Regions from separate parts of the Pseudoalteromonas aquimarina genome, predicted to be linked through region 3. Evidence: predicted binding sites of a transcription regulator. Region 3 holds the regulator's gene; each other region holds the start of a gene.

Region 1 (4,535 bases), on a different contig from region 3:
ACTGCTGGCAACTGATTCTTGCTGTTCGATGCAAATCGCAAATTTTGCATTTTCCATCGACAAACTGACAAGCGATTTGGTGACTTGCTCTGATAGCGCCTTTGCCGCCGCTGAGCGACTTTCAGAAAGCACGCCAGCACATGCGTAATACTGCTCTTTTGCTTTGACTATTTCAGCTTCTAACTCATTAAATCGCTCATCGTTTTGCTCTATATTTGCAAGGCTTTGTTGTAACTCAGCATGCAAGTTTGGCAACTCTTCCGGAGTAATATCATGTTTTCTAGCTAAATCAAGCGCACGTGATATACGCTCATCAAGCTCAGATAGTTGGCTTGGATCCATTTCAACACTGTCTTGATAATGGCTTAGTTCACGAGCAGCTTCTTCAAGCGTGATGCCTGCTTCAAAAAGTAAGTCTGCAATAGGCGCAAGTTTCTTATCAAGGCTCGCAAGCTCTGCTATTTGGTTTGCGCTTGATTGCACCATTGAGTAAGCGTTGTAGTTATCTTGTTGATAGATAATTTGTAGTTCTTTTTGTGTGCCTTCTAACAACGAATTTGCATTGCTTAATAGGGTATGTTGTTGTTCAATTTCTTCATACTCGCCAGTGGCTAATGCAAACTCATCTAATTCAGCAACCTGGTACTCAAGCAGTTGTTTTTCAGCTGCAGCTTGTTGTAGCGTTTGAGCTAACTGTTTTTGCTCTCGCTCAAGCGATTGTAATTGGTTGTACGCTGTTTTAACTTCGTTTAAAAGCTCAGTGTGACCAGCAAAGCTGTCGACCACAGACAGTTGATAGTTAGCTTTATTGAGCTGCTGATGTGCATGCTGGCCATGAATTGAAATCAATAAATTGCCAAGTGTTTTTAACTGACCAGCAGGTACCATAACCCCGTTTATAAATGCTTTGCTGCGGCCATTTGCTGCAACCACACGACGAATTACACATTCGCTATTATCGCCAAGTTCGTGCTCATTTATAAAGTGTTTTGCCGCAGGTAAGTGTTGAATATCAAATACTGCAGATACTTGCGCTTTATCTGCGCCTTCTCTGACCATCGAGGCTTCTGCGCGCTCGCCTAAACAAAGAGAAAGCGCGTCAATCGCAATAGATTTACCCGCACCAGTTTCACCCGTAATAGTGGTCATGCCTGATTGCCACTCGATATCAAGGTGTTCAACAATTGCAAAATTAGTTACTTGTAATGACGTTAACATAACTGATTATCCATACAGTACATTAACTGGTAATTTATACAGTAATTAAAAAATAGGCAAGTTAAAAATTACGATTATTTTAGTTGGATTTACGTGGATTAAATTTATAGGTAGGGGAGAAGTGCTAAACTGTTAGCACTTCAGATTCATTTGCAATATTAAACTTCAGTTTCAAGCAGCGATTCTTCTGGCTCTTCATTTATGGTTTGATACTGAGTGGTGATTACTTGCTGGCTTAAAGACGGCAATTGATGTAAATAAAAGTCACTATTAAATTGATGACCAGCAGACGGTAATTGTCCTGTAAAGGCATATATTTGTTTGCTTAGTAGTAATTTATCTTCAGCAAGCTCAAACTTACTTAATTCCACTTCAAGAAGATCAGTTAATTGACCAATTATTTTTTCGTAACTGCTAATGTTTTCTTCGTTCTTACTTTGCATAACAAAAAAATTATTACTGATTTTCATCAAGCTACTTGAATCTTTAGGCTTTATAATACGCGCTTTGCTGTAGTTTTGGATTACTTTTTGATAGCGTGAGCTGACAATTTCAATCCGTTCATTTTGTTGTTGTTTTTCAAGCGCAATGGCTTTTTTTCGGTTATTGTCTATCACTAAAAAAGTAGTTAATAAAACGATTAATAAAACGGTGGCTAAGAATACAACAAACCCCATTTTTTACTTTCCTTTCTAACGTTGAAGTTTAAGTTAATATAATCTGCTGCCCCAGTTTAACTTCTGGCGCAAAACATTGTAATACGAATATTTGCTTGGATGCACTAAACGTAAGTGTTGTTCACTGCGTTTGATGACAATTTCATCACCCGCTAAAACAGCGAGTACCACATGGCTATCACAGCTTACTTGAAGGTCAACATCGTTAGCTGGGCTAAGCACTAATTTCACTTCACTATTGGCATCGACCACCAGCGGACGGCTAGTAAGAGTATGCGGAAACATAGGCACTAACGAAATAGCATTGAGTTTTGGGTTTAAAATTGGCCCGCCACCTGAAAGGCTGTAAGCAGTAGAGCCTGTTGGTGTTGATACAATAAGGCCATCTGACTTTTGCGAAAACACAAATTCGCGGTCAATAAATGCTTCAAACTCAATCATGTGTGCAACTTTATTGGCGTGAAGTACTGCTTCGTTTACCGCGGTATTAGAGCTTTTTAGCTTTTCATGACGGTAAATTTCGACTTCGAGTAAAAAGCGTTTTTCTTCACTAAATTTACCTGCCAATACTTGCTCGAGTTCGCGCTCAAAATTATCAGGGTCAAGATCAGTTAAAAAACCTAAATTACCACGGTTAACCCCAATTACTGCAATATCAAAGCGAGCAAGTACGCGTGCAGCACCTAGCATATTGCCGTCACCGCCCACAACAATGGCTAAGTCGCAATTGCGGCCAATCTCAACAAGTGATGAACTAAATTCCTCACCCACTAAAGGTTCAGCCACACGATTTTCAACATACACTTGATAGCCAAGTGCAGTTAAAAATGTATGCAATTTAGCTAAGGTAATTGCAGCACCTTTATGGTTAGGTTTACCAATCAATCCAATGTTATTAAATACTTGTGCCATAAAATCGTCGCTGATAAAGTCGTGCCTACAGTATATCTTGATTTTTTATCATCAGGCCATAAATAATAAACATGAAATTAAGCGCCCGTGATCAACTTATTTTTTCTGCCGTAATGGACTTGTATTGCAATGGTGAAGGCACACCTGTTGCCTCTAGCCATATTGTTAAGCAGAAACAAATTAACATCTGTAGTGCAACCGTACGCAATGCCATGGCGCGCATGGAAAAATGTGGGCTGTTATACGCTCCGCACACCTCATCAGGGCGTGTTCCGACTGAGCTTGGCTTTAGTTATTGGTTTGATGAGTTTTTTCAACTTTCTGAAATTGCCCATTATTGGCAACCATCGGCACAACAACTTACCGAATTTTCCCATCGCTTAAGCCAGCTTTATCAAGTGTGTGTTTTAGTGAGCCTGCCTGAAGCGATGCAGCAGCATATTTACCGCGCTGAAGTGCTTGATTTCAGTGTCGAGAATTGGCTTATTTTACTCTTTGATAGAGAAGGTAATAGCCAGAACATTCAAATAGCAAAACCGCGTGAAGCCAATGATGCTTTACGTAATCAGTTTAATGCATGGTTAAACACCGTTTTTTCAGGACACAACCTTGCAGAAGGTTTGCGCCGCATGGCTGCAATGCGTCAAAGTGCGCCGATGTTCTGTCATGGCTCCCTTGGCATGTGGATTAAAGCTTTGGCAGAACAATTACAAGTTGAAAACAGCATTGTGATTGGCAGTCACTATTTATATGGCGATTTATCGACAGAACAACTTAATCAAGTAGGCGCGCCGTTTTTAGATTATGTTGAAGAAAAGCTGGCTTTGAAAATGGGGATCTCTGTGATGTATCAAGATAAGTTGCCCATCGCTGAGCTTGACGATTATCTATTACTGAGTATTCCTTACTTTTCACAAGAAATATATCAAGGGCGTTTGTGTGTGCTTTGTCCAAAGTCGGCGAAAATTGAAGCAATTATTAATGAAATATCGATTAATTGCGCAATTAACTCTTGAAAGGCATTTTTCCATCCCCATAATTAGCATCAGTTGTAAAGATTCGGAGAGTATCAATGTCTGAGCAAAATAATCAGCCAGAGCAAGAAGTAGAAGCACAGGAAAACCTTGAGCAAGTAGCTGAAGAGCTTCAAGGTGGTGAAGAGTTAAGCGCAGAAGCTGAAATCGCAGTATTAAATGCGGAGCTTGAAGCGGCTAAACAAACAATCGAAGAGCAAAAAGACAGTGTTATTCGCGCTGCGGCAGAAGTAGAAAACATGCGTCGCCGTGCAGCACAAGATGTTGAAAAAGCACATAAGTTTGCACTAGAAAAGTTTGCAAATGAACTATTACCAGTGCTTGACAACTTAGAGCGTGCGATTGAGTTTGCTGACAAAGAGAATGATGCAGTGAAGTCTGTTATCGAAGGCGTTGAAATGACAGCAAAAAGCTTTGTAGACGCAGTTGCTAAGTTTGGTGTTGAAGTTGTATCGCCACAAGGTGAAGCATTTAACCCTGAATTCCACCAGGCAATGTCAATTCAGCCATCTGCTGATGTAGCGCCAAACACTGTGATTGCAGTAATGCAAAAAGGTTACCTACTTAATGGTCGTTTACTTCGTCCAGCCATGGTAATGGTATCGAAAGCAGCTGAATAATCAGCCCTAAATTTAAAAAAAGCTGTAACTTGGTTACAGCTTTTTTTATGCCTGAATTGTTATTTACTACTTTT
Region 2 (4,535 bases), on a different contig from region 3:
AAGCGCTTGCCCTAATGCTTCATGCCACTTATAACCAAAATCGTATTCAATAGCGTGTGTATCATTAAGACAATCAACCCTTGTTTTATCTGGTAGTCTATGTTCAATTTCACCACGGCAATGATATTGCACATAATCAGCTTCTTTCCATTTAGAAGTATTAGGAATTGCAGAAGCGCCACCTCGCGCAAAAATTGAAAACGAAATGAATGTAACGACTATAAATAATGCGTTTTTCATTGCTTATTAGCTGCTTCCAATTCTTTCTTTTGTATTGAAATACAACCCTCAATAATTACGCGAAACAAATCAGGCTTATCTTGATACCAGTTTTGCAAGTTCTGCCTTGATTGCCCTGTCATCTCCATAGCTATTTTAAGGCTCTTTAAACCCATTTTCTTAGCTTCTCTTGATGCTGACATTAATCTACCTCAAAAACGCGAAATATACGGCTACACAAAGAACCGTAACCACTACCACACCAACTACAGGGAGTAATTCTTTATTCACTTTCATCACTATGCTATCCTTTAATTGAATGAAGAGGGGTTGCAGCCCCTCTTGATTTAAAGTTTTAGAATCTTGTCGATTCCGACTATTAGGGCTGTTGTTACTAATGGAATTTCAATTGCTAACCTTAGTATCTTCAGCCTTAGCTCCAATCTTTCAAGCCTTTCCTTTTCGTCCTGACTTGGATTAGAACGCTTTTTAGTTTTCCTTTTTCTTCCCATATAACTCCTTACTTTTAGTGTTAAAGCCCAATGCCCTAACCACAAAGTAATAATAGCAAAATATTTGCTATTTTCAAAGGAAAAAACACAAAAACAACAAAATATTTGCTATTTTTAATGCTTGAAAACTGTATTTACTTTTACTTCTTTAAACCCTATCGACTCAGCCGACTTAACAGCCGCATCAATAGATTTAAACACTCTTTCTTGTTCACGAAAGCCGGTAGCGCCTAAAGACTTTTTCTTGTCTAGCTGCATAGTTAGCACAACGCCATTTTGTCGTTTAACTTGTAACAACCAACCTTTACCGTCACTAAATGCAGGGGTAACTAATGCGCTAATTAGATCACCAGCTTCAAAGTAAACTCGTAACTTTTCTAATTTCATATTTCTTCTTATGGCGTTAAAACCTGTTCGCTTGCGAACACATTAAAACAAAGCCCTTAATAGCCAAAAACAATTTTTTTAAATTTGGCGCGGTGTTTTTTAAATTCACCACTTAATCATAAAGGTGTTTTTTAAATTTGCCAAGGCAATATTAAATTATGGATAGCGCTATTTAACATATCATTCGTTACGTGCCTATTTGGTGTTGCTAGTTATAGATGGTACTGCTGAGACTTTATTATTTTTTGTTTTATTCACTCTTTGAATTAAACTGTATGTATATACAGTTTAATTTTTTGCAATTGTGAACGTAGCACATTTAAATTTTGATGATGTTAATGCTTATACCGAGCTTGGTATGAGCCTCAATGAATTATTGCTTGAGCATCCAAACGCCACATTTATCGGCTTGGCATCTGGTGACAGTATGAACGGGGTCGGCATTTACGATGGTGATTTACTGATAGTTGATAGAGCCGTTGAAGCAAAACACGGTGATATTATCGTGGCACAGTACAATAATGAATTTGTCTGCAAGCAACTCGATTTCACTAATCGCTGCCTTGTTTCCGCCAATGAAGACTTTAAGCCCGTTTCTATCGGTTCGCTTGATAAATTTACGCTTGAGGGTGTAGTCACAAAATCCTTACGACTTCACCGAAAAAAACAGCGTTTGCTTTAACGTATAAATAAGTTTTACACGTTCCCACTATTTCAACAGTGGCTTACTATAAGGAAATATGTATTGGTTGTTATTTACCCTAGTCTGTGTATCAGCATATTAATGTGATAGCGTAGACAAAAATTATGGGCTTTTATTTTCAAACTCATAATGTAACTGATAAATGAGGGATAAAACTCATTGGAATAAAGGAAAATTAAAATGACAGATATATCAGCCTCTTTAGAATCACTTTTTAAGCAGGGCTCAATTGCCGCCTCAGTATACATGAGTGATGCAGTTGTTGAGATAGACAAACAGTTTGGTGAAGGGTTTGCTGAAAAGAATCCAGCACTGATTGCAGCATTTATGCAAGCGGCCATAAGTGATTGTGGTGCTAATGTTCAAGCTAAAGTAATCGGTGAAGCTATCGAGAACGTAGCCGATGCTCTAAACAAAGTGGGTGATTCTCTTGATGAAATTGCTGAGCACTATTCTAATAGTTAATTATCGAGTGTAAAGAATGGCAACTTATAAAGACATTCAGGAGTATATAAAGAAAAAAGAAAAGCGAATTGTAAAAACTTGCTGGATAGCCCACGCGAAAGAGTTACATGGTTTGCCAAGAAGACCCCCTCATAATAGAGTAGATACAGAAAAAAGAGTTTATGAATGTCCTCAGTACGCATTTGTATGGATAACAGAAGCTTTCCGACATTTTAAAATGATTAAATAGGAAATTAAATTCATAATATCCAAAAAAAGGGGCGTAAAGCCCCTTTATCATTTTATAGTGCTGATTATAGTTTTTATTAATTCGACTACGTTTTTATATCCAAAGTCATCACTACAAATATAAACAACAGCAACGGCTATAATTTCAAGCAACACAATAGTAAACAGCTTTAAAGATACTTTTGTATTACTCGCTTTTTGGTGCGCTTTTTCTTCGATAGAGAGTTCACAGGTTCTTTTAATCACAACACTGTTCGTTTCGATTACTTCCGTATATTTAACTAACTTTTTCATTGTGTACTCCATTTGGTGAGTGATGCCTCTTTTAGGGCATAAGAAGATTATACCAAACAACGCAATAAAACCAATAATAAAGTATTACATTTGTGAAATTGATCACACTTTAAAAAAACAACCAGATAACCATATATATAGTTAATTAGCCAATATGAAACAACAACATACAGCGCTTATAGGTAAAAGCACTTTGCTTAATTTCGGTCAAACAAAAAAATTTTAATATTTTTTTTTATCGTAATTTAAACGTTGTTTTTTTATACGGGTTAATAGTATGAAACTTGGAAAGTTAGTGGGTATTAACATTGGAGTTAGTAAAATATTGTTCCAATATTTTTAGCGCCTAATGGCGCTTGATGTTTAGCTTAAACCCCCCTATCTTCGACAATAGAAAAGGAATTTTCCAATAGAAACAATAAGGGCAGGCTAAAAAGCCTACCCTTAGAGGAAGTTTCACAAGGCTGAGCCTATGCAAAAATTCGTTTCTTGACACAAATGATACTATGCACTGGCTCACTTTTTTTCAACACCTTTAAATCATTTAAGGAGAAAAAGGTGAAAATTGAATTTAATTGTCACTTTAAAATAGAAGTTAATAAGCAAATCATATTCGGCTTGTTAACGCTAGCCAATGCACTTACAAATTTGATGTAAAAAAAAGCCCTTTTAAAAGGGCTTTCTTTGTTACTATCGGCTGATTACTCGCTTTTTAGGTTCTATTGATTGCTGTTTAAGCTCAACAACATTTTCTTGTTTTTGCTTAATTTCCTTTTGGCGTTCAATTGTCTTTTTAATCGCGGCTTTTACTTGTCTATTTAAAGCTTCGACTCCAAGAAGTGACTTTTGTTGTAAATCATTAAAATCACTCAAACCAGTTTCAGCTTCCCCGGGAGCAAACACCGGGAATATAGCCGCACCGTTCACAGCTTCAGCAGCTTCTTTAGCTTTCACCCGTCCTACGTTAACTTTTTGAGGGTGTTTCTCTGCGCTTAACCTATCATCATCACCACCGATAATAATAGGCTTATCAGGAAACACTTCACGCATAATCTCAGCTACTTTTTTCAAGTTGCCTGAATCAAAAGCGGCTACTGTTGGTAAGCCGGAAGCATACGACATTGATTTAGCTGTAGCATACCCTTCACTGATAATAATTGCTGGTGCAGTTTTTAAAGCTTCCATATTGCCACTTACTACAAAAAAACTACTTTCTTTTTTGCCACCTGAAGCAAAGCGCTTTGAACCATTAGGCTGTATTGCTTGCAATTGCCATAACTTATTGTCTTTGTCATGCGCTGGTACTAAAAGTTCACCTGAAGTAAATACAATCGCTTCAGGGTTCTTTTCCCGGATCTGTTTTGACTCTTTAAAGTTACGACCGATTTTAACAATTGAGCTTTCAGGAATGACACTAGGATCACTTGGTACAATACGTAAACTATCAGCATCAACCCCTTTTTCTTTTAGATAAGCGGCCTCATTTGTTGCTGGTTGTGACAATGTATATAGTTCTGTTAGTGCAACTGATACTTTATCAAAATGCTTAGATTGTTCTTCAGCACGTTTTGCTTTTTTCAAAGCAGCTTCTGCATTAAGTTTTGCTCTTTCTTCCTGAGATAACTTCTGCCCTTGTGCTTTCCAATTAATCTTTTCACCTACGCGATTGTTCATCATCACACCAGCCGGGCGTCCGTCTAAGTGAGCAACATAAAACCCGGATTTTT
Region 3 (4,535 bases):
GATGCAGTGGCATAAACCATCGACGCATAGCCAAACAGTTTTTTCCGCGAGAATGTTGGAATAATTGTGGAGATGACACCAAATGCCGGCAAAATCATAATGTACACTTCAGGGTGACCGAAGAACCAGAAAATATGCTGGAACATTACCGGATCACCGCCACCAGCCGCATTAAAGAAGTCAGTGCCAAAATATTTATCAGTCAATACCATAGTCACTGCCCCTGCCAAAACAGGCATTACAGCAATTAATAAAAACGCCGTAATTAACCATGTCCATACAAACAGTGGCAGTTTCATATAGGTCATACCTGGAGCACGCATATTAACGATGGTTACAATCACATTGATTGCCCCCATAATCGAGCTAATACCCATTATGTGAACCGCAAAAACAAATAGCGCAGTGTTGTCATTACTATAAGTAGTTGAAAGAGGTGCGTAAAAAGTCCAACCAAATGCAGGACCGCCGCCTTCCATAAAAAGCGACATTAACAGAATAAAAAATGCAAAAGGCAGTATCCAAAAACTCCAGTTATTCATTCTTGGTAAAGCCATGTCTGGCGCACCAATCATCATTGGGATCATCCAGTTTGCAAGCCCTGTAAATGCAGGCATTACGGCACCAAAAACCATAATTAAACCATGCACAGTTGTCATTTGATTAAAAAAGTGAGGTTCTACAAATTGCAATCCAGGCTGGAATAATTCAGCGCGGATCACTAGCGCCATTGCGCCACCAGTCAAAAACATCAGCAGTGCAAATAATAAATAAAGCGTGCCAATATCTTTGTGGTTTGTCGTAAATAACCAACGTTTGATGCCTGTTGGGGCATGATGGTGATGATGAGATTCAGCTATTGTTGTCATTATTGTGCTTCTCCCATAGATTCTTGAATATCACTAGGTTGAACTAAATCACCTGTATTGTTACCCCAAGCATTTCTCTCAAACGTCACCACTGCTGCAATTTCTTTTAAAGACAACATTTTACTGTAGCCTTGCATCGCAGTTGCAGGTTTACCATGAACCACAATGCCGATATGCGCTTTAACATCGCCAAGTGCAATGGGGCTATCTTTGAGAGCTGGGAATACGCCTGGCAATCCCATACCTGTAGGTTGGTGACATGCAGCACAATTTGCCATGTAAACTTGTTCGCCAAGTGTCATTAACTCTTCTTTAGATAGAGTCAAATCAAGCGATGCTTTCTCAGCAGCTGCTGCTTGTGCTTTTTCTAGTTGCGCATTAACGAGCCATTGATCAAATTCAGCAGGCTCTTTTACTTCAACAACAACTGGCATAAAGCCATGGTCTTTACCGCACAGTTCAGCACATTGCCCACGATAGATACCGGTTTCATTAACACGTGTCCAAGCTTCATTGATAAAACCAGGATTGGCATCTTTTTTCACAGCAAATTCAGGCACCCACCAAGAGTGAATAACATCATCTGATGTCATTAAAAAACGTACCTTTTTGCCTTTTGGAATGATTAATGGCTTATCAACATCTAACAAATAGGTTTCTGTTTTTTCATCTTGATTGGTTATTTGCTCTCGAGGGGTTGATAACACCGAATAGAACGACACATCGTGGTCAAGGTATTCATAATGCCATTTCCATTGCGAGCCTGTGACTTTGATTGTCAGGTCCGCTTTGGTGGTGTCTTCCATTGCAATTAATGTTTTGGTGGCAGGAACCGCCATGGCAATCAAAATGACAAATGGAATTGCTGTCCACAAAATTTCAACTTTGGTACTTTCATGAAATTGGGCGGGAACAGCCCCTTTAGATTTACGGTGATGGATAATTGCCCAAAACATGATGGCAAATACGACTAATCCAATAACGCAACAGATATAAAATATGGTCATATGGAGCTCGTAAACATCACGGCTGATGTCCGTCACCCCAACAGGTAAGTTATATTGACTCGTCCCAACTGCTAAAAAAGGAAAGCTCAATAGTAACCATAAGGATAGTTTAACTAACCTCATGCTCGCTCCTTTGCTAATTATTATTATGTTGTTAGGAAATGGTCAGTGAAAGTTAATGTGATTTGATCACACGACGCACTACAGCATCACTCCATTTTCTTTATTATATTTTGTTTTCAAAGCCCGCACTTAAGCTCAAAGAAAACAAAGGTTACTACTAAGGTCTAGTAAACGATTAATTTTTACGCAAGTCAAATTTAAGATAAATTTTTTATAAATCTACAAGTTAGCGATATTTAAGTAAGGGGATTTGACACTAGAAATGTGTTGTTAAGAAGTGTTTGCTTAGTTTATAAGGCTAGTAACATTAGCGACTAGCCTTACTTATTAACTGTTTTTATTTACATCCAATCTGCGTTTCGAATAACGCCAACAGCTAATCCTTCAATATTAAAGTGATCGTGCTCTAAATCGACTTTGATGGTATCAAATGCTTCATTTTCAGCATGTAGTAACACATGCTTACCTGCTTTTTCAAAGCGCTTAACCGTTACATCTTCATCTACGCGCGCGACAACAACTTGCCCATTATTAGCAACAGGAGTTCGGTGAACAGCTAATAAATCACCATCCATAATGCCAATATCTTTCATACTCTCACCTTTAACGCGAAGTAAGAAATCAGCACATGGATTGAAAAGATTGGGATCCACTTGATAATGACTTTCAATATGTTCATGAGCCAAAATTGGTGAGCCCGCTGCTACTTGACCAATTAGCGGCAAACCTAGTTGCTCTGGCTCTTCCTCTTCAACTAAACGAATACCTCGACTCGCGCCAGGTACCATCTCAATCACCCCTTTTTTAGCAAGAGCCTTAAGATGTTCCTCTGCTGCATTGGCACTTTTAAATCCTAATGTAGAGGCAATTTCAGCACGCGTTGGGGGCATGCCGGTATCTTTAATAAATACTTTAACAAGCTCTAAAATTTGCGCTTGGCGTTTAGTTAATGGTCTCATTCACTGGTTTTCCATACAGTACAGGTAACTGTGAGTATATACAGTTGTTACTATTTCGCAACTTTTAATTCTTTGATAATTCGCGCTATGCTTAATAATTACATTTCTTTTAGAAACTTTTGTATAAGCAAGAAAATAATGCTTACAGTTGTACACTCAATTGCTTTATTTTTATTCTGGCATGACCAGTTATTTAATCTTTTTACGTTAACTGGTATGCTAGCGCCCCTTTTTGTTTTAGGTTGGTTATATGAATTTGGTTAGTACTCTGATTCAATGGTTCGCAAACGGTATGAACAAGCTTTTTGTGCGTTCTAAAATTGTACCGGAACACCCTTTGGACAATCTTGGTATTGATGTAAATAAGCCAACCGTTTATATCACTTTATTAAATTCGTTTGCTGATGCAGCAGTACTAAAAACCACTTGTAACAAGTTAGGACTACCTGACCCGCAAACTAATCAACAGATTGGCTCAAAACAAGTTCCTCGCTATATACCAATTCACCATCGCTCACCGCTTTTTGGTAAAGCGAAAAAAGAAAGCCCAGCACTTGCTATAAGCGAAGAAATTTTCAACGCATTAAAACAATCTGATGTTAATGATTTACAAGTTATTCCTGTGACTATCTTGTGGGGACGTAATCCTGGTAAAGAAAAACCCGGACTTGGTACTATTTTATCGAGCTCGCTAACTCCAAGCTGGCTACGCAAACTCTTTGTTGTCTTACTTTCTGGTCGCGACAATTTAATTCGTTTTAGTCGCCCTTTGCAGCTATCTGAGCTCTCAGGAAAAAAACAAAGCAGCGATTTACCGCATAAATTAATTCGCGTTGCTCGCGTACACTTTAAACGCCAAAAACTGGCAGCTCTTGGCCCTAAATTACCTTCACGTGATCAACTCTATCAAGGGCTACTTGCTTCTGCGTCAGTAAAAGCAGCGATAGAAGAAGAAGCAAAAAGTAAAAATATTTCAATCACTGAAGCACGTCATAATGCCATCAAGTTGGTAGATGAAATTGCCGCTAATTACAACGAATCAATGATTGGTGTCTCCGAGCGAATTCTTACTTGGCTTTGGACCAAGCTTTACAACGGGATTGAAGTTAATAATCCAGAGCGTATTCAAGAACTCACTGACAAAGGTCATGAAATTATCTATATGCCCTGCCATCGCAGCCATATGGATTACTTATTACTGACTTATGTCATTTATCATCAAGGCTATGTTCCACCGCATATTGCGGCTGGCATCAATTTAAGCTTTTGGCCTGCAGGCCCTATTTTCAGGCGCTGTGGAGCTTTCTTCTTACGTCGTTCATTTAAAGGCAACAAACTTTACTCATCGGTATTTCGTGAATACTTAAGCCAGCTGTTTATTAAAGGGTACGCCGTTAAGTTTTATACTGAAGGTGGCCGCAGCAGAACAGGTCGTTTACTGCCACCTAAAACCGGAATGCTGGCAATGACATTACAATCAATTTTGCGCGGTATCGATAGACCAATTTCAATTGTGCCTGTCTACATTGGCTACGAACACGTAATGGAAGTTAATACTTACTTAGGTGAGTTAGCTG

The links. Region 3 encodes LexA, which represses DNA repair genes until DNA is damaged. Its sites were predicted from a motif close to TACTGTATNNNNATACAGTA; they were not measured.
Region 1: recN (DNA repair protein RecN) is a predicted target of LexA. The motif match lies at 1,219-1,238, and genes of this name have one in related genera.
Region 2: AAEU29_RS20490 (LexA family protein) is a predicted target of LexA. The motif match lies at 1,388-1,407, and genes of this name have one in related genera.

What each region holds. Positions count from the first base shown of each region.
Region 1 covers NZ_JBMMUG010000001.1:935,082-939,616, reverse strand. The annotation lists gene recN (DNA repair protein RecN) at 1-1,218, opposite strand, end outside; gene AAEU29_RS04280 (hypothetical protein) at 1,377-1,895, opposite strand; gene nadK (NAD(+) kinase) at 1,929-2,807, opposite strand; gene AAEU29_RS04270 (HrcA family transcriptional regulator) at 2,879-3,823, shown strand; gene grpE (nucleotide exchange factor GrpE) at 3,880-4,461, shown strand; gene AAEU29_RS04260 (multidrug effflux MFS transporter) at 4,534-4,535, opposite strand, start outside.
Region 2 covers NZ_JBMMUG010000012.1:29,133-33,667, reverse strand. The annotation lists gene AAEU29_RS20505 (hypothetical protein) at 1-240, opposite strand, end outside; gene AAEU29_RS20500 (hypothetical protein) at 237-422, opposite strand; gene AAEU29_RS20495 (hypothetical protein) at 846-1,118, opposite strand; gene AAEU29_RS20490 (LexA family protein) at 1,477-1,800, shown strand; gene AAEU29_RS20485 (hypothetical protein) at 2,002-2,286, shown strand; gene AAEU29_RS20480 (hypothetical protein) at 2,563-2,808, opposite strand; gene AAEU29_RS20475 (zincin-like metallopeptidase domain-containing protein) at 3,499-4,535, opposite strand, start outside.
Region 3 covers NZ_JBMMUG010000005.1:203,663-208,197, forward strand. The annotation lists gene ctaD (cytochrome c oxidase subunit I) at 1-869, opposite strand, end outside; gene coxB (cytochrome c oxidase subunit II) at 869-1,999, opposite strand; gene lexA (transcriptional repressor LexA) at 2,341-2,958, opposite strand; gene plsB (glycerol-3-phosphate 1-O-acyltransferase PlsB) at 3,209-4,535, shown strand, end outside.